3 regions of the Pseudothermotoga elfii DSM 9442 genome follow, and region 3 is predicted to be linked to each of the others. Evidence: riboswitches for the same ligand, from Rfam matches in the RefSeq annotation. Region 3 holds a riboswitch; each other region holds the start of a gene.
The links. Region 3 has a riboswitch for cobalamin ahead of TEL01S_RS07465 (ATP-grasp domain-containing protein). Riboswitches for the same ligand answer to the same signal wherever they lie in the genome.

Region 1 (6,926 bases), 230 kb from region 3:
AATATAAACATTTGTGACAACAAAGATGTACCGCCGATTACGTCTCCAGTTATTCCAGAGATCTTTTTTTCTGATATTATTTTTACAAATATCGCAGTCAGAAATGATACAAGGAAAGACAGAATAAATTTTACACACCCCAGGCAGAGCATTGGAGCTGAAAACAAGGCAGCTATCAAGGGAGTGTATTTGTAAGCAGGAAAAAACATGGCACCAAGGCCTGTATTTTTGGCTGGTTTTGAGATAGATATCAGTATACTCATAGAATATCTGCCAAAAACTGAACCAAATAAGAAGTCTGTCGGATCCAGATGAGAAAATAAATTATAAAATGCTATGACATAAAGGGTTCCATAAAAAACCGCGAATGGACCAACATTTCCTTTAGACATAATTAGAAGCCTTTTTTCTTTGTCTGATTGATTCAAAAATCCATCGAGCATATCTAAGAGTCCATCAAAATGGAAAAGGTCAAACAGGTAAAATCCAGCTGCAATCCCGGCTATTCTTATAAAGATGTTCTCACTCCATAGTGAGGTGAAAAAATAGATAAAGCCTGGAATGTACCCAACCAGGGTAAAATAAGAAGGTGCTTTTTTTATGTTTGTTTCAAAATTTTCGGTATTGTTGAGTTTGACCGGCAATCTCGAGATAAAAGAGAGAGCCGTTAGAAAATCATTCATCATTTGATTTCCCACCTATTGAGAAAGCTTTTAACCAGCGAGAGAGATTCAAGCATATCGTTTATGTCAAAAACCTCGATGCACCACAACCGAATTTTTTCGATTGAATCTCCAAAAATTTTTGATATCTTTATCAAGGTTTCCTCGTTTACTCTGAGATGGTCTTTCTGTTGGGAAACTCCCATCAAATGTATTTCATTGACATTTTTTAAAAATCCCGTGTCAAATTTTTTCCCCAGTAAGTGATGTCCTACGTCAAATGTCATTTTTTCGTGGTAGACTATTTTTTCTTTAAGGTTTTCCAGAGACATGTTTGATCCATTCAAAGACAGAAACACTTCAACTCCTTCGATAGGATGAAGCACATAATTCACTATTTTTAATTTCGAGATAGTAAAATACCTGTACGCACTGAAAACATTTTCTATTTTATCTGTAGGTAGGTGCACTGTATAAAGAAGACCATATTTTTCTGTCAGGTTATTCAATTTATCGATCTCTACATCGATGATATTTTGTGTTTCTTCATCCCATGTGTAAACAAGTAGTTCAACAAAATCAACATTCTGTGCCACGAGCCGTGCATTTTCATAATAAGTTCCGGGAAAAAGCCATGAAGTTGTCCCAATCATTCTTTTCATTTGATTCTCACCGAAATTCCTGAAATAACTACATACACTCTATCTGAGAAAGATGCTATTTTTGAGTTTATTTTTCCTAATGTTTCAGCATATTTTCTGGCAAGATTATTTTCAGGCACTATTGACCATCCCACTTCGTTGGTAACTATAACAATGTCTGATTTCATTGAACTGATTACACCGACAAAATCGGAAACATATTTTTCAACATCGACATTGTAATAGTAGAGATTTCCTAAGTATGTTGTAAGGCATTCGAACAAAATAACCTCGTAATTTTCGTCAATTTTTTTGAGAGTTCCTGCAATGTTAAGCGGTTCTTCAAATGTTTCAAATAAATTTCCTCGTTCTATTCGATGTTTTTCGATTTTTCTTCTCATGTCTTCGTCAAAAGGAACAGCTGTTGCCAGAAATGCCCGGTTTTTATAATTTTTACTCAGTATATATTTCAGTGCAAACGAGCTTTTCCCACATTTCATACCACCTGTTATCAAAGTAATCATTTTACCTGATCTACTCCTTTTGAAACCCCGGCACTTTCAAAAGTAGACATTTCCCCGATCATCTTTATTGCAGCTTCAATTATTGGAATCGACAGGACGGCACCTGTGCCTTCTCCAAGTCGCATATTAAGATCGAGAATTGGCCTGAGATTGAGCGCGTCAAGTATCACTTTATGACCTTTTACCATCGATCTATGGCCCGCAAACACATACCTGAGCACATTATGATCCATATTCCATGCAAGCAATAAACCAGCAGTTGTGGGAAAACCGTCGATCAAAACAGGAATTTTTTCCTCAGCTGATTTGAGAATGAATCCAGCCATCTGCCCAAAACAGAACCCCCCAACTTTTGCAAGTACATCTACGGGATCATTTTTATCAGGATTATTTATTTCTATGGCTTTCTGTATAGCTTTTCTTTTTCTTTTTAACCCATCTTTATCAATGAAAGTTCCAATATCTAATATTTCGTCTATGTCAAAACCAAACGATACCGCAATGGCTGAGGCGGTTGTCGTGTTTCCTATTCCCATATCCCCCACAACCAAAAGGTCAGCCCCACTTTCAATAGCTTCCTTTGCTATTTTTCTGCCATATTCGATGCATTTTTCCGCCTGTTCTCTGCTCATTGCCGGTCCTTTTGTAAAATCATTTGTTCCGTAGCCAATCTTTGCGTTTATAAAGTAATCATTTTTAACGTCAAAATCTCCGTCAATTCCTGCGTCAACAACATAAACTTTGGCTCCAACATGTCTTGAAAAAACATTAATTGCCGCCCCTCCATTGAGAAAATTAAGGACCATTTGGTAAGTTACCTGTTTTGGGTAAGCCGAAACTCCATTTGCTGCAACACCGTGATCAGCAGCAAAGATATAGACTCGTTTATCTTTCGGTAAATCAGGGATAATTTTTCCTTGAATGAGTCCAATTTTCAAAACGATGTCTTCAAGATAACCAAGGCTTTTGATTGGTTTTGTTAAATTGTTTAATCGCTCAAGTATTTGCTGTTTTAAAAATTCTTCTTCGATATTCATCATAAACCAGCGCAGGAGACTCCATCTTCTTCAAGATGGAAAGGAATGCGCTGTTCCCTCCTTTCCAATGAAATTACATAAACCACACAATCACTTCCAATCGTCTTTTGACGATAACTCAGGGATTATCCCTGCTAATTGCTCATCCCCGATGTTAGACAGGCTTGTTATGTGCAGATCACTGTCCCTACCCCTCAGGACTGTTTAGACCTGCACGACAGAGCCTGGAACTTGAGCAGCATCACAGGGTGTACCTGTCTAACGTAGCCACTTATGTGGCTGAGGGTAGTCAACTAAGCTTTTCAAGCCCCCGCTTCTACAAGCGGTGGGTAGTTGACTTCTTCACCCCATCTTTGAAGTGTCATGGTAAAAAATATTTTCCCGTAAAGCCCGAGCTTTCGGGAAAAAACTCTACTCAAAGCAGGTCTCCCGGCTTGCGGATCCTCCTACTTACCACGCCTTCCCGGCATAAGCCAGTGGCTTTTGATGTGGCTTTCGTCCCCGCTCACGGTTGCTGGGCAGCCCCGGAATCTCACCGGTGTTCCCTTGACATTGAGCAGTAAAATATTCTTTGTATTTATTTTATCACAGTATCTGAGTATTCTATCAGATATTCTTCATCTTTTCCTTAAACACAAGGATAGCTACTATAAATATGACAAGAGTATAAACTGTTACCCACCACAAATTGGAAAACGCTGAAGAATAATTACCATGAACAGCTGCTCTGGAAGCTTCAACAGCATGGACAAACGGCAAAAAGTTTGCGATGTTCTCAAATGTTTTCCCGAGTAATTTTATATCGAACCACACGCCACTCAACCATGCACTGATGTTTGTCAATAAAGCGCCACAGACAGCCCCAACCTGTTTGTCGTTGAAGATACTACCTGCGAGCAATCCAATTCCTATATCTATATAAAGAAATATTGTAGGGATGACAGTAAATAGTGCAAATAAAGTATTGAGGTTAAATCGAAATCCAAAAAATACGGATGAGGTAAAGGTTATTAAAACCTAAAGGTTATTAAAACCTGAATAAATGCTATAGGAACAAAAGGAAATGTATATCCGACGATAAAGTCAGTTGATGTGAGTGGCGATGCAAACAGACGCATCATGAAAGAACTGGCTCTGTCTTTGGCTATCAATGTTCCTGAAAACAATGAAAAAAAGGAAAGACCAAAAATTACTATACCTGGTGACAGGTTATTTATGTGAAACAAATTTGTTGGGACATTCAACTGAATTGCCGAAAGAAGAAGCAGCAGGATAATGGGAAAACCAACTCCAAAGAATAAATTAATGGGATCTCTCAAAATTTCTTTTGAGTTTCGTGATGAAAGCACCAGAAATTTCATGCTGCCCCCTCCTCAGTTGCGAGTTTTACGAAACCATCTTCAAATTTTTGTGCACCAGCAAGTTGCATTAATTGTGCAGCTGTTCCCTCTGCTTTCAGCTTTCCTTTGACTATTATTCCTATCTTATCGGCTAATGATTCTGCTTCTTCCATATAATGTGTTGTTAGAATCATCGTAATTCTTCTTTTGAGTTTTTTAATGATATTCCACAATTCACGCCTTGCTATAACATCAACACCGAGGGTCGGTTCATCAAGAAATAGCACCTGTGGATCTGGTATTAAAGCCATTGCAATGCTCAAACGCCTCTTCATCCCACCAGATAATGTTTTGCTTTTTGAAGTTGCTACTTCTTCAAGATTGAAAAGATCTATCATTTTTTCTGTTTTAATTCTTGCTTCCTTTTTTTCGAAACCGTAAATACGCGCAATCAATTCAAGGTTTTCTTTAACAGTGAGATTTGGTGCAACAGCATCTTCCTGAGGAGAAAGACTTATCTTTTTTTTCACAGATTGAGAATTTGAAACAACACTATCTCCAAGGATTCGTGCATCTCCTTTTGTTGGAGTGATAAGGCAAGAAAGCATTTTAATGGTAGTTGTCTTACCAGCTCCATTGATGCCGAGTAAAGCAAAAAGTTCACCCTGATCTATCGATAGATTTAGTGAATCCACGGCAATTTTTCCATCATAAACTTTTGTGAGATCGAAGGTTTCAATGGCTTTCATATTTTCTCCTCCCGCAACTCTTCTCTTGATATAATTTCTTCAAACATGCGGGTAAGTTTTTCATCAGTGATGATAGCTATACCACTTTTCTCATCGCCAACTACCATTAGAAGATCTCCTGGCTTGATTCCAAAAATATCTCTTGCTTTTTTAGGAATAACAATTTGTCCTTTAGGGCCAACTTTTACCATGCCAAAGATATGTTTTCCCTGAGGTTTTTCCATAATATCACCTCATTCTGTATAAAAAGTAGGAAAAGCATAAAAAGTATAACATGTATAACTAAGAAATGTCAAGTTTTGACACAATCTGCTTGAGCTCATTTTGATGTGATATCAGCGAACATGGTCCATCACCATCTTCGAGCAATTTATTTTCTCTTATTTCTTTGAATAGATTGCTTTTTAATCCCTCTTTAAGCGTTGCTTTTTTCAAATTATGGGTGGAAACATTTGTGACAGGACAGGGTGTCAAATCACCAGATGCGTTGATGTGTATAAAACCTCTTCCTGCAGAAACACAACCACCGAAAGGTTCTTCATCACCGGGCGAATGGATAATGAAGATTGGCTTTTCATTTTTGTAGTACAGAATTTTTTCTCTAAAAAGTTTTCTTTGGTCATAGTCCAGGGCTTTTCCATCTTCTTTTGCACCAATATATTCTATGAAAAAGCAGAGTTTTGCACCGGCTTCTGTAAGATTGTTTATGTTTTCATCTTTTATCCAGTATGTATAGTTGTCTCTGGTTATAGTTACAGATATGCCGTTTACTACACCAATTTTCGAAAGTTTTTTCAAAACTTTTATCACAGCGCTGTAGACACCATTTCCTCTTCTTTGATCTGTTAATTTTTCATCTCCTTCTATACTCAAAATAACAGCTGTATTGGGGCAATCTTTCAGTTGCTGCAATTGTTTTTCATTAATGCGTGTTCCATTACTGAATATCGCAAAAACACGGTCTTTGTGAGATGAAATTAAATCGAGCAAATTTTCAACTAAGAAAGGTTCGCCCCCTGCTATTAGAAAAGCGAAAACCCCAAGATCTTTTGCCTGATTTATCAGGTTATTCCATTCTGATATTGTCATTTGCCTGCCAGAGAGTTTTTCCACAAAACACCCCTGGCAGTGCAGATTACAATCGTTTGTTATGCTCAATATAGCAACCGGTGGGACTAAAAGATTTTCTTTTGAAAGTAGTTCTTTACGCATTGATTCGCATTCCCAGAAAGCCTTAATCAGAAGCGGCGCATTTTTCAGATATCTTGGGTTTTTCAAAATCCATGGCAAAATTGCTCTTGAAAACCTTGGGCTTACAAAATCTGTTAGTTTTGAAATATTCATGAAAATTCCTCCTCGTTGCGCTCAGTATAACATTCAATTTCATGCCACTTTCGAAAATTGTGTAACTTTAACCAAAAGGAATGTTCTTAATACAATGCAGGGAAAGGAAATTAGGTGATACAATTGTAAAGCGATGGTGAAAACACAAATCGGAGGTGTTGATGTGCAAAAGAAAATATTTTCGATGCTGGTGCTTTTTTCCCTTATTCTGTTCGCGTCTTCATGTGTTTCTGTATTCAATAATCCTCCAAATGCGCCGGCAAACCCTTATCCTGAAGATAATGCAACAGATGTCTCGCCAGATTTATCACTTCAATGGAGCTGCAGTGACCCAGATGGAGATAGCCTTGTATACGATATATATTTTGGGACAGATTCAAATAATTTGCAGCTCGTTGAGCAAAATTATTCAAGCAATTCATACCAGATATCAGATTTAGAATACAACAAAAAATACTACTGGAAAATAGTTGCAAAAGATACAAAGAATGCAAATGAGGAAGGCCCAATCTGGTCATTCACAACTGTAGATATAAATAAATGCAAAATAACTGTGAACCAAAAAACAATTACTATAGGAAGGGTAGGGTATGTAGAAGCAAAGGTTTTGAGCAGTACAGATAAACCAG
Region 2 (6,926 bases), 190 kb from region 3:
AAAATCACAACTGAGAGCACTTGATAAGATATTTCCAGAGGGAATCAGATTACCCGATTATTTTTTTGGAAAAAATATAATTCATCTACCAACTATGAAATGCCACATATATACTACAACAACCGGTGCGATGAAAAATGCCTTTGGTGGGCTTTTAAACACAAAAAGGCACTATGCACATAGCTGGATACATGAGACGCTTGTTGACTTGCTCAAGATTCAAAAAGAAATCCACAGCGGTATTTTTGCCGTTATGGACGGAACAACAGCGGGCAATGGCCCTGGGCCAAGAACATTGAAACCTGTCAGAACAGATTTGATTCTGGCGAGTTCTGATCAGGTTGCTATAGACGCTGTTGCAGCAAAGATCATGGGATTTGATCCTATGCAAATTGATTATATAAGAATAGCCGACGAGGAAGGTTTAGGGAATGGAAAGCTCGAAAATATAGAGATTGTAGGGTATGATATTTCGAATTTGAAATATAAATTCGCAGTAGGAGATAATCTTGCAAGTAGAGTTGGCGACCTCTTGTGGTTTGGTCCTTTGAAGAGATTGCAAAAACTGTTTTTCAGAACACCTTTGGTTTACATCTTTGTTCTGGCTTCAGAAATTTACCATGATAAATTCTGGTGGAATTTCAAAGGCAAAAAAGTCTTTGAGGAATGGAAGAAAACAAGCCCATGGGGAAGATTGTGGGAGAGTTATGGATGAGAAAAATCATCGTCTTAATACTAACTGCTTTAGTGCTTGCCTACTTTGTAACATCGATAGGGTTTTGGTTAGTTGAAAATGTTTTCAGTTTAGGGGGGCGTTTTTTCTTTTATTATTCACATAACATGTATGTAGAAGGTAAAGGACCTGCTCCAAATCAGTACAGATTTGTACCATATCTGCTCGTTGAAAAATTTTTTAAACACATACCAATGCGCTGGTATTGCAGTCCATATCTTACTGTGAAAAGATGGGCCGGTTTTGACAACAATCCCAGCGCCGTGCTTGACAATAAACTGAATCTTGATTCGTATCTTTCTCTGGAAGATCGCGATAAACTTGCAAACGATGTTGGAGGCTTTATCAAAGAAAAATTGTTAGAGATTACCAATAATGTAATGACGACAAATATTCTGTTGAACATTGTAAATAACTTGGGTTGGAAAACTTGGTTTCAAGATCCTTTTGAGTTTGTGAGCAAATTAATTAAGCAGTTACCATATGAGTTCACTCAGGTTTTCGATGATAAGAGCGATTTGAACAAAGTCATTTATGGATATGCCACTATGCGTTTTTTTGCTACAATTGGTGTACTTCTGTTATTGTATTTTTGGATGAGAACTTTATGCAATGAGCTTGTTTCTTATCTTTCCATGTTTGCTTATTCCATATTCTTGGCATTCAGTTATGGTGATTTTCTCCAGCAGGAATTTCACGTCTCATTGCTGCTTTTTATTCTCGGTGTAATACTCATTTACAAAAGAAAACCGTGGTGGAGTATCTTCATACTTGTAGTAATTCAATCTTTTGTAAGAACAGATCACGCCTTTTTTATTGCTGTTATTTATGGTCTTTATAACTTCCCGTGGAATAAGGACAGAGTGCCCAAGATTGTTTCCGTAACAATTTTCCCCATTCTGATGACTTATCTTTTGGCGAAAGTGATATTTCCAAATGCTACTTACTACACACCACTGATCAGGATAAAAGATAACCTTTCTGATCCCTGGGCATGGGTTTACCCTGCGATATTTTTTGCTTTACCATTGATTTTCGTGCAGAAGATAAGAAAAATTGAGTTTTACAAAAAAACATGGAGCTGGATACTTCCATTCATTGCGATGAATGCACTGGTAGCTTTAACAAGAGAAGTTCGTTTATTCTTGCCTGTTGTGGCATATCTATTCCCGCTGTTGTTGAATGGGATATTTTCGTTGTATAATACAAACGAAAACTGAATAAGAAGCGTCGGAGGGTACCAAGAAGGTTTAATAGGGAAGCCGGTGAAAATCCGGCACGGGGACGCCACCGTGACCGGGGACGAAACCCACAGATACCACTGGCATTGCTGGGAAGGTGTGGGAAGTAGGATGATCCGGAAGTCGGGAGACCTGCCCTTCGATTAAGCTCGCCACTTTCTCCGAAACCGGGAAAGTGGTGAAAAATTTTGCAAACAGGGAGGTAAGGTTATGAGAAAACTGTTAAGTGTGATTCTTGTTTTGCTCATAGTAGCTTTTGTTTTAGCCTACCCAATAAGTGTTGTTGATGATGCTGGGAGAATCGTAACAATTCAATCGAAACCCGAAAGGATAATTTCCGCAGCCCCATCTGCAACGAAATTCGTGCAATATCTGGGGCTTTCTGACAAAATAGTTGGTGTCACAAATTGGGATGATTTTGAAGCCGAGAGAATAGGGGACCTTGTACCATTGAATGTGGAGAAAATCCTCAGCTTAAAGCCAGATATCGTTTTGATTTTTGGAGGTTTTCAACTTCCAGAAGTTACAAAGCTTGAAGAACAGAACATAACAGCTGTGGTTTTAAATGCTAATACTGTTCAGCAAATATTGAATGATCTGATCCTGGTTGGAAATGTTCTTGGTGAAGTGGAAAAAGCCAGAAAACTATCAAAAGAACTTGAAAACAAATATCTTTCTCTGGCAAAGAAAGCTTATGGCATACCGGTTGAGAAACGAGTAAAGGTTGCTTACCTCATGGATACTCCAGGGCCAGAAATTCGAGAAATATGGACCTGCGGCCAGGGATCATATCTGAATGATTTGATAACACTTGCTGGTGGAATTAATATTGCCGCTGGTTTTACAGGGCCGAATGGTTTCCTGCCTATATCTATAGAGTACATAGTTTCACAGGATCCAGATGTTTTTATTGTTGCAAACTATGTACCCGGTGCAGAAGATCAGGTGAAAGAAAAAATCATGTCTTACTCGCCTTTTAAATCTGTAAAAGCGGTGAAAAATGAAAGAATCTATGTTTACGATGGAAATCTTTTGAGCATGCCAGTTCCTCAACTTGTAGAATTTATTGAGCAAATATATATTGATTTTTACGGAGGTAGCTGATTTTGAAAATTTTTAAAATATTTTCGGCAATAATTCTACTTTTATTCGTTGCAATCGTTTCAACGATGTTTGGAGGAGTCCATATACCGTTTCGTGAAACAATTAAATCTTTTTTCACGGCAGATAGTGAATGGAAACAAATCATCTGGAACATAAGGTTTCCGAGAGTGTTGCTTTCAATAGTAGCCGGGGCAGGGTTGGCTGCTGTTGGAGGTGCGTTTCAGGGATTACTCAGAAACCCACTGGTTGATCCATATCTCCTTGGTGTCTCCTCCGGCGCTTCTTTTGGAGCAGTATTATCAATTTTTCTCGCCGATGCGTACAGTATTTCTTTGATCTATAAAACACCGTTGATCAGTTTTGTCTTCGCTTTGTTTGCTGCTATTATGACCATAGTTCTTTCTCGCAGAAATGGGACCACACCGATAACGGATTTGATTCTAAGTGGTGTTTTGATAAGTATTCTTTTTAGCTCGGCAACTGTAATGTTACTTATGCTTGTAAGGAAAAATATAACACATGCGTATGTATGGCTTTTTGGTACTCTGTCGGGAACTGGCTGGGATGATTTACCTGTACCATTGATGGCAACAGCTCTGTTTATTTTTCTGTCTGTGGGATTATCTGAACAATTGAATGTTATATCCCTTGGCGAAACGCAGGCGAAGATTTCTGGGGTGAATGTTGAATTTGTAAAATTTTTAATCTATATCGCGGGAAGCTTCACCACTGCAGCCATAGTTTCTGTAACGGGTGTCATTGGTTTTGTTGGGTTGATAACACCTCATATGACACGAAGGATTTTTGGAAGCGAGCACAAAACTCTGATAATCTCCAGTGCTTTAACAGGAGGAATATTTCTTTGCGTATGTGATGCCTTCGCGCGTTCGATTGTTAGACCGTCTGAGCTACCAATAGGTGTCATAACTGCATTTGTAGGAGCACCTGTTATGTTTACTATACTCAAAAGGAGTGGCTCAAATGGTTGATGTAGCATTGAAATCGGTTAGTTTCCGATACAATTCAAAACAGGGCCTTGTTTTAAATGGTACAACACTTTTTGTCGAACACGGAGAATTTGTTGGATTACTTGGACCAAATGGATCTGGAAAGACAACAATGCTCAGAATAATAGCTGGATTGTTTCCTGTTTCTGATGGTGAGGTTAAGGTATGCGGGATGAATCCTTTGAAAATAGGAAGAAAAAAGCTTGCAAAAATCGTTGGATTTGTTACACAGGATTTCATACCTATTTATGATTATACAGTCAAACAAATTGTTTTAAGTGGCCGATTGCCATACGCAAAAACATTTTTCTCCACGTGGACAGATAGAGATCTTGAGGCGGTGAAGGAAGCTCTGAGAAAAGTTGATGCAGAGAGATTTATTGAAAGATCTTTCCATGGCCTCAGTACCGGAGAGCAAAAACGTGTTGCGATGGCAAGAATACTTGCGCAGAATACACCCGTGATTTTACTTGATGAACCAACAGCACACTTGGACCCGGGGCATGTGGTAGAAATTAAAAACGTCTTGGCCCATCTTCATAAAGAAGGAAAAACAATAATTGCCGCTTTTCATGATGTGAATATAGCATCTGAACTGTGCACCAGGATAGTATTTATGAAAAGTGGTAAAATCCTCTTTGATGGCCCGCCCGAAAAAATTATCACCGAAAAAACTCTCGAATTGATTTATGATACCAAATTTCATGTAATAAAAAATCCCGAAACAGGAAAACTCATTGTGGTGTACTGATATATCTATTTTGTACGCTCTAAGAACTTTTTTGGTATAATCTATCGAAACAAAAAGCACACAGGGAGAGGCTGATTTGTGGAAGTAGAAACCAGAGGCACAAGGATTTTGAGGGGTAATCCCAAGAGAGCAATAATCAAATTGTCGTTGCCAATGATGCTTGCGATGCTTGTTCAGACTGTTTACAACCTTGCTGACGGTGTGTGGGTGGCAGGGCTTGGCCCAAAACCTCTTGCAGCGATTGGACTATTTTTCCCCATATTTATGGTTATTCTTTCCTTGGCAGCGGGGATAGGCGTGGGGGCAAGCTCGGTTGTAGCCAGAAAAATTGGGCAGAAAGACAAATCTGGAGCAGATGCGGCTGCAATGATTTCTCTAATACTTTCTTTGATTATAGGGGCTATATCAACAGTTGTTTCATTGTTTGTAGTTGAACCTGTTCTTCGGTTGATAGGAGCCAGTGGCGAAACATTGCAGCTGTGCTTGGAGTATGCAAAAGTGCTCTTATTCTCAACAACTTTGATGATGTTCAACAACGTAGCGAATGGCATCCTTAGAGGAGAAGGAGATGCCAAAAGAGCGATGTATGCTATAACTATAGGTTCTGTTTTGAACATAATTCTTGATCCATTGTTTATATATGTTTTCAAACTTGGTGTTGGAGGAGCTGCGTATGCCACGGTTTTGTCTATAGCTATTTCATCGGTTTTGATATCTTACTGGCTTTTCTTTAAAAAAAGTACTTATGTTTCTCTGAAGATCAGAGATTTTTCATATGATTCCCACATACTTAGAGATATACTCAAAATAGGCATACCAGCCTCGCTTGCGCAAATATCAATGTCTGTTGCTGTCTTTGTTTTAAATGTATTTGCAATTAGAGCTGGTGGAGATTACGGTGTGGCGGTTTTCACAAGTGGATGGCGTGTGATAAATTTTGGTACTGTCCCGTTAATTGGTATTGCTATGGCAGTAACTTCTGTAACAGGAGCTGCTTATGGTGAAAGAGATGGAAATAAACTGGATATAGCGCATTTGTTCGCCGTAAAATTTGGATTTTTCATCGGTCTTTTTGTTATGTTTGCTATTGCTGGATTGGCACCGTATATTGCTCTGGTGTTTACATATTCTGATGATGGATCGGCTTTGTACGGTGATCTTGTCGTTTCTTTGAGAATAATGAGTCTATTTCTTCCCGGAGTTCCATTTGGCATGTTCACATCATCGATGTTTCAAGGAATAGGGCACGGAGGTAAAAGCTTACTGGTGACAGTAATGAGAACGATCGTTATGCAACTGGTTTTTTCGTGGTTTTTTGTATTCTTTCTTCAAACAGGATTGAACGGTGTATGGTGGGGGATAGTTCTCGGGAATGCTACTTCTGCAATTATAACTTTTAGCTGGGGGAGGGCTATAGTAAAAGAAATTAAAAGATCATTTCATAATGAGAAAAAATTAACCCTGTAAACTGTGGCCGCTCATCATTTCTCTCTGTATTTTCAGAGCATTTTCGAGATCTGACTGACCTACAAGCTGTAAACGCAGGAGGATTTTACCAATAGCTGCCCTTGTAAGCATTCTTCTTTGAATTGCGAGCGCCTGCTCCAGCTCTTCCTGGGTAATTGCATCGAGTTGAAGTAAGATCTCTCCAAGTTTCATAGGTGGATAGATCTGTATAATCTTTCCTCCACATCTATGGCAATTTTTGTTTTTCTGATACTCCAGGGAAGCTGCAGAATAAGTTATTTCACCACACTTGAGACACCTGAATTTGTAAGCCACATCAATCCCCACCTGAAGATAAATTGAGAGTATATAAACACAAGTACAATTGTGACACCCATCTCTGAAAATTCATTTAATAAACATTAAAAATTCAGTGAAATTTGAACGCTCACCGAGCTTCTCGAAATGATATTCTTGTCTGAACAGAGCATTTATCGAGAATATTTGTAATTCTTCCGTAGATATTTTTTGCAGCCGCCTTTGGAATACCTTTTAAGAAAATCCCTACTTTGTTTTCACAAAGAAATACAATCTCGTCAGTATCCCTGACAGCCTTTTTCAGATCGTTTAATAGATCGTTTTTG
Region 3 (6,926 bases):
TAGATTATGTGACGCAAACCGGTAAGATCGCAGGAAGATCGGCAGCGCTGTATTCAAAAGGGTTACTTACAGTTAACAGTTATTCAGAGATAGAATTTTCAAACGATATTGCTTATTGTGTACCTCAGAGAATCAGTTTCCCCTGTCAGGAAAAAATCAGGTTGTTTTTCCGCGTAAAATATCAGAAAAAGAATGCAAAATTGCTTGTTAGATCTAATGAGGTAATTACTCAAAAGACTTTTGAGATAATCAGGCCACAGCAAACTGAATTTGTTGATTTTGAGGTTTCTGGGGGTAAAATTGCTATCGAACTTGCAGGTTTGGGGGGAGAAAATGTGGAGAAATCTACCAAAAAAATAGTGTGTATTGTTTGCCCAAAGGGATGTGAGATTGAAATCCTGGACGAAAATAATGCAACTTTTCGTGGCTACAGTTGCCCGAGAGGTCTTGAATTTGCCAAAAACGACCTTTTGAACCCGAAGCGGATATTGTGTACAACCGTTGCTACAATTGGCCACAAACTGCTTCCGGTAAAAACAGATAGACCTATACCATTGGAATCTTTTAAAGAAGTGATGGACTGTGTGAAAAAAATTGTTGTTGAAAAACCTGTTACAAGAGGAGAGATCGTCTTTGAAAACATAGCCAAAACAGGTGCAAATCTTGTGGCAACGGGTACATCGAAGGTGATAGAGTATGTCTGATGTGATACTTACAATAGACTGCGGCACACAAAGCTTGAGGGCACTTCTTTTTGATCCAGATGGTAAATTAGTAGAAATGCATAAAGAAGAATACCCACAAACTTACACCTCACCAAAACCCGGCTGGGCTGAACAGGATGTAGAAGTTTACATAAAAGCACTCTCAAAAGCCTGCTCGATTGTTAAAGAAAAAAACAGCGCTCTGTGGAAAAAGATAACAGCTGTAACAGTAACCACACAGCGAGATACCTGTGTTTTCTTGGACAAAGATGGGAGTCCATTGAAGCCAGCAATCCTGTGGTTAGATCAACGAATGGCTGAGTTTGACAGCAGACTGCCTTTACATTACAAAATAGGCTTTAAGATAGTTGGAATGAACAAAGCAGCTATGATCTCGGCAAAAAAATGTAAGGCAAACTGGGTCAGACAGAATGAACCTGAGATCTGGCAGAAAACTCACAAGTTTCTGTTGCTGTCTGGTTGGTTTCACTATCTTCTCACTGGTAAGTTCATAGATTCGGTTGCTAATCAAATAGGTCACATACCATTTAACTACAAAAAACTCACATGGGCTGATCCAAAACACGATTATCAGCCTTATTTATTTCAAATAGAGAAAGACAAACTTCCCGATCTGGCCCAACCGGCAACTGTGATAGGAACTCTAACAAAGAAAGCATCACAGCTGACTCAAATTGCAGAAGGAACTCCAGTAATAGCCGCTGGATCAGACAAAGGTTGTGAAACTATTGCGCTGGGATGTTTGACAGAATCTGTTGCATGTGCAAGCCTTGGTACAACAACCACGATGCAAATAACTTCCAGAAAATACCTTGAGCCGTTAAAATTCATGCCTTCATACCCGGCTGTGATTCCATATCGTTTCAATCCAGAAGTCGAGATATTCAGGGGTTTCTGGATGGTTAGCTGGTTTAAGAAAGAGTTTGGCAGTTATGAATCTCAGATAGCACAGGAAAAAGGCATAACAGCCGAAGATGTCTTTGACGAATTGTTGAAAATAACCAAGCCTGGTTCGCTTGGTTTGATGCTTCAGCCTTATTGGGGCGCCGGTTTGAAAATGCCAGAAGCAAGAGGGGCAATCATAGGGTTTGGGGATGTGCATAACAGAGCTTATCTATATAGGGCAATAATAGAGGGTCTTTCCTATGCGTTGAAAGACGCGGCAGAAAAAATAGAAAAAGTTTCCCACACATCTATTGAAAAAGTCATGGTGACAGGCGGAGGATCAAAATCAGATTTTGTTTGCCAGACTTTGGCAGATGTTCTGAATAAAGAGACGGTCAGGGGTGAAACCTACGAAGGTTCTGGTTTGGGAGCAGCCATAGTCGGATTTGTTGGAATAAAATACTATTCTTCCTTTGAGGATGCTGTTCAAAAAATGGTTAGATACAGCAAGCAATTTATTCCAAATAAAGAGCGTGCAAAACTTTACTCCCAGCTTTATGAACATGTTTACAAAAAAATGTATGCCAGATTGTGTCCATTGTATAGATCCATGCAAAAGATAACTGGTTATCCAGAATGTTGAGAGGTGAAAGAAATGGAATTTCAACCCAAATGGATTGAACAGGCACCCCCCGCTGGTTCTTACAGATCGATATTTAAATGGGGAAACCCAAATTTCTTTAAACACCCGAATAAAAGACTTTACAGATTGATGAAACAAGTTTTTGAATTATCTGATGAACACTTTGAGCATCCTGTAAATCCAGGCTTTGAACAGGTAAAAGTCGATATACCGATAAAACTTTCTTCGAAACACATTCAAGTTTTCGAAAATATTCTTGGAGCCGAGAACGTAAAAACAGACGATTACTCCAGAGTAAAGGCAAGTTTTGGGAAAACTATGCTTGATTTGATGAGATTGAGAGAAAAGAAAATAGAAAATCTCCCGGATGCGGTTTTGTTTCCGAAAGATAAAAAAGATGTCGTGGAAATAGTAAAGTATTGCAACGAAAACAGAATACCAGTTTATCCAAGAGGAGGAGGTTCAACAGTAACAAGAGGGACTGAATGTGTAAACGGTGGTGTGTGCATAGATTTTACAAAGCATATGAATCGAATTCTCAAGTTGAATGAAACTAACCACACCGTTACAGTTCAACCGGGTATCTACGGCCCGGAGCTTGAGAGAAAATTGAACAACGCACCTGAAGAACTCAACGCAGAGCATAGATATACCTGCGGTCATCTGCCCCAATCTTTTGAGGGCTCCACCGTTGGTGGGTGGATTGTCACAAGAGGTGCGGGACAAAATTCAACATATTATGGAAAAATTGAGGATCTTGTGATCTGCCAAGAATATATAACCCCGGTAGGAGAAATCATTACAAAAGAATACCCAAGGGCCGCTTTAGGTCCATCAATAGACCAGATCTTCATTGGTAGTGAAGGTGCTTATGGATTACTCGTTTCGGCTACACTCAGAATCTTCAGATATCTTCCAGAAAACGACCAAAGGTTCAGTTTTATCTTTCCAGATTTTCACAGCGCGATAGAAGCAACCAAAGAGATAATGCAATCCCAATTTGGAGTTCCTTCGGTGATGAGATTATCAGATCCTGAAGAAACAGATGTTGCATTGAAACTCTATGGTGTTGAAGATACGTTGATAGACAAAATGATAAGCCTGCGGGGTTTCAAGCCCATGAAAAGATGTTTACTCCTTGGCATAGCGCAGGGAGAGAAAAATTACGCAAAAAACGTCAAAAGAAACATAATAAAACTGGCAAGAAAATACGGTGCGATGTACACCACAGGTTTTGTGGCAAAATCCTGGGAACATGGCAGATTCACAGACCCATACCTCAGAGATGATCTGAACGATTTTGGCATAGTAATAGACACCCTTGAATGTGCCGTGGCATGGGATCAAATTGAATACGTCTGGGAGAACGTCAGAAGATACTGCAAACAAAGGCCAAAAACTATTGTTATGAGCCACTGTTCGCATTTCTACCCTCAGGGAACTAACCTGTATTTCATATTCATAGGAAAATTTGAAAATATCGAGGAATTTGTTGAGTACCAGAGCGGAATACTCGACAATATAGTAAAACACGGCGCGGCGTTGAGTCATCACCATGGAATAGGAAAATTATTTGCACCATGGTTTGAAAACTGTATAGGAAAAAATCAGCTTGAAGTTATGAGAGCTTTAAAAAGATACTTTGATCCCAACAACATTATGAATCCGGGTGGGACACTTGGATTAGACCTGAGCGATACGCAAAAAAGAAAAATATCATAACTGGCAATCGTTAGAGCATTTATGATATTCTATCCTTAGATAGTAAAAATTGAATATGATTTTCCACCTGAGGTTCCATTTATGGATTAAAAGGGAATCCGGTGAAAATCCGGAGCTGCCCAGCAACCGTAACTGGGGACGAAATCCGCAGAAAGGCCACTGGTACAATCCGGGAAGGCGCGGAGAGTAGGATGATCCAGAAGCCGGGAGACCTGCCTTAGGTGTATTCTTCCCCGATAGCTGAGGGCTATTTGGGAAATTTTTGTTTGTGTGGAGGTGAGGATATGAAAATTCACGAATATGTCGGAAAAAATGTTCTAAAAGAAAACGGATTTAATGTACCAAAATCCGTATTGATCAACGGGCCTTTTGAACGAAGAGATCTTGAACAACTCGATCTTCCACATGTTTTGAAAGCCCAGGTTCTGGTTGGAGGGAGAATGAAAGCTGGTGGTGTGGTTTTCTCCAGATCATACGAAGAAACTTACCAGAAAATTTCATATCTACTTGGAAGAAAAATAAAAGGAGAAAAGTGTACAAAGGTGCTCGTTGAGGAAGTTTTTGAACACGATAGAGAAGAATATTTATCAATATTGATTGATAGAGACATTAGAGATATAACAGTACTCTATTCCGAATTCGGCGGGATTGATATAGAAGATGTGGAAAAGCAAAAAATAGTCAAAATTAAGATGGAAGATATCAGTAAATTACCAGATCACGTACGTGATATAACTTATAAACTGGTAAATCTTTTTATAGAAAAAGATTTGACACTTCTTGAAATTAATCCGATCGCTTTCAACAACAAAGATGAATATATGATGCTGGATTGTGTTATGCATATCGATGAAAATGCTCTTTATAGACAAAATTGGTGTCCACAAATTCCCAGCTTTGATCCTGAACTTCAAGGTGATGTGGGAATAATTGGTTGTGGAGCCGGTATTGTCATGGCAACTTTCGATGCAGTTATCGAATGCGGCCTTAAACCCGGCGCTTTCTGCGATCTCGGCGGCGGAGCAAAAAAAGAAAATGCACTGAAAGTGTTAAATGATCTAAGTAAAAGAAATAAAAAAATAGTCGCAAATATATTCGGTGGTATTACCGATACTATGGAAATTGCTTCAGCAATCATCGAATGTAAAGGGAAGAACCCGGAAATTCAAATCTTCGCCCGAATAACAGGAAACAATGAGATGTTTTCCAGAAAACTTTTAACAGAAAATGGAATAAAGGTTTTCGACAGCACCACAGATCTTATAAACGCTCTAAGGAGGGAGAGCTATGTTTTGTAAATCTGACAGGGTCTGTGTTTATGGAATTACTGGAAAATATGGTAGTCATCATACAATAAAAATGAAAAACTATGGCACAAATATTATTTGTGGTGTTTCAAAAAGAAAAATCACAGAATTTGAGGGTATCCCAGTTTACAAGACACTGAAAGAGGCAAAAGAAAATCCCGATACTGCTATCATCTTTGTTCCAAAAGAAGAAGTTCTGAATGCCTTTCTTGACGCTGTAGAAAATAGCATCAAGAAAATCGTCATCATAAGCGAGCATGTTCCTATTCACGATGCACTGAAAATAACCAAGATTTCGAAAAAACTTGGCATAAAAGTTGTAGGACCAAATTGTCCAGGGGTGATTGTTCCTGGGGAAGTGAAAGTGGGGATAATGCCGGAAAAATACTTTAAACCCGGTGAATTTGCGTTGATTTCAAGAAGTGGCACCTTGATGTATGAAATTGCCAGGATTATTTCAAAGGCAGATGGCATAAAGATCGCTATGGGGCTCGGAGGAGATCCAGTAGTAGGCACCAACGTTGCAGAAGCATTTGATGAAATTGAAAATATGAGTATAAGAAAAGTCATGGTTATTGGCGAAATAGGTGGAAATGACGAAGTAAACGGCATCAAATATGCCAGAGAGAAAGGTTTTGATGGAGAAATATTCTCTTTCTTTGCAGGTAGATATGCGCCCGAAGGAGTCAGGATGGGCCACGCTGGTGCAATTATAGAGGGAGAGTCTGGAAGGGTGCAATATAAAGAAGAAAAATTGAGGCAGTATGACGTCAAAACAATTAGAAATTTATTCGAGCTCGAAAAGATTTTCAATTGATTTTCTCACTTTGAGAGATTTTCATCTCGATGCTAATCTGGTACAACTTGTGGCTGCATATCTTCTGAAATGTGAAGTTTTAAAATGAAGTTCCATTATCTTTTATTCTCTCAATTCGTTAAAATCAATTGAAACAAAAAGATTGAGAAGGTTATACTTCTCAAATTTCATTTTGCCATCCTTCTTTTTGCATTATATACTCAAGCTTTTGCCTTAGTTCTGGTATATCATCCTTTAATATTTTCCAAAGTACTTCTATATCCAATCCAAAGTAGAAATGTATTAGCTTATCTCTTGTTCTGGCGATCATACTCCATTTGACTTCTGGATATTTTTCTTTAAATTCTAAAGACATATTTTTCACCGCTTCTCCAAGAATTTCTACATTTCTAATCACTGCGTCTATTGTCTTCTCATCTTTAGAAAAGTTTTCAAAGTTCATATTTTCCGTGTATCTTATCATTCTTTTACATGCTACCATCATATCCAGAAGGAATTCTTTATTCGTTCTTTTATACATACTCCAGCTCCTTTTTTATATTTTCTTTAACATAACTTATTCGTATGCTTTCTATCCCACATGGGGTGAGTATATCTGCCTGCCTGCTAAACAAAGCTTCAAGAAAATCAATAAGTCCTATGAAATCTTTCATGTTTCCCTTGCCTTCTTCAAACTCGACAACAAAATCAATATCGCTATCTTCTCTTAATTCATTTCTGGCAGCAGAACCAAATATTCCTATTTTCTTAACTCCAAACTTTCTTATCTCACCCATATTGTCCCGCAAGGTTTTTAAAATTTCTTCTTTTTTCACAATTCACGACTC

Region 1: it holds a riboswitch for cobalamin, as region 3 does, so the genes downstream of both, cobT (nicotinate-nucleotide--dimethylbenzimidazole phosphoribosyltransferase) here and TEL01S_RS07465 (ATP-grasp domain-containing protein) in region 3, are expected to answer to the same signal.
Region 2: it holds a riboswitch for cobalamin, as region 3 does, so the genes downstream of both, TEL01S_RS06550 (ABC transporter substrate-binding protein) here and TEL01S_RS07465 (ATP-grasp domain-containing protein) in region 3, are expected to answer to the same signal.

What each region holds. Positions count from the first base shown of each region.
Region 1 is NC_022792.1:1,313,884-1,320,809, reverse strand. Features, by position in the region: gene TEL01S_RS06370 (adenosylcobinamide-GDP ribazoletransferase) at 1-686, opposite strand, end outside; gene cbiR (cobamide remodeling phosphodiesterase CbiR) at 683-1,324, opposite strand; gene TEL01S_RS06360 (bifunctional adenosylcobinamide kinase/adenosylcobinamide-phosphate guanylyltransferase) at 1,321-1,827, opposite strand; gene cobT (nicotinate-nucleotide--dimethylbenzimidazole phosphoribosyltransferase) at 1,824-2,867, opposite strand; cobalamin riboswitch at 3,267-3,434, opposite strand; gene TEL01S_RS11195 (ABC transporter permease) at 3,471-3,875, opposite strand; gene TEL01S_RS11190 (ABC transporter permease) at 3,875-4,225, opposite strand; gene TEL01S_RS06345 (ABC transporter ATP-binding protein) at 4,222-4,953, opposite strand; gene TEL01S_RS06340 (AbrB/MazE/SpoVT family DNA-binding domain-containing protein) at 4,950-5,177, opposite strand; gene TEL01S_RS06335 (radical SAM protein) at 5,236-6,297, opposite strand; gene TEL01S_RS06330 (clostripain-related cysteine peptidase) at 6,461-6,926, shown strand, end outside.
Region 2 is NC_022792.1:1,349,226-1,356,151, reverse strand. Features, by position in the region: gene TEL01S_RS06560 (DUF362 domain-containing protein) at 1-715, shown strand, start outside; gene TEL01S_RS06555 (hypothetical protein) at 712-1,953, shown strand; cobalamin riboswitch at 1,952-2,128, shown strand; gene TEL01S_RS06550 (ABC transporter substrate-binding protein) at 2,185-3,078, shown strand; gene TEL01S_RS06545 (FecCD family ABC transporter permease) at 3,081-4,067, shown strand; gene TEL01S_RS06540 (ABC transporter ATP-binding protein) at 4,060-4,836, shown strand; gene TEL01S_RS06535 (MATE family efflux transporter) at 4,915-6,303, shown strand; gene TEL01S_RS06530 (hypothetical protein) at 6,292-6,618, opposite strand; gene TEL01S_RS06525 (AfsR/SARP family transcriptional regulator) at 6,731-6,926, opposite strand, start outside.
Region 3 is NC_022792.1:1,540,483-1,547,408, forward strand. Features, by position in the region: gene TEL01S_RS11205 (FAD-dependent oxidoreductase) at 1-704, shown strand, start outside; gene TEL01S_RS07455 (FGGY-family carbohydrate kinase) at 697-2,253, shown strand; gene TEL01S_RS07460 (FAD-binding oxidoreductase) at 2,266-3,975, shown strand; cobalamin riboswitch at 4,029-4,209, shown strand; gene TEL01S_RS07465 (ATP-grasp domain-containing protein) at 4,260-5,273, shown strand; gene TEL01S_RS07470 (succinate--CoA ligase subunit alpha) at 5,263-6,099, shown strand; gene TEL01S_RS07475 (HepT-like ribonuclease domain-containing protein) at 6,260-6,619, opposite strand; gene TEL01S_RS07480 (nucleotidyltransferase family protein) at 6,612-6,914, opposite strand.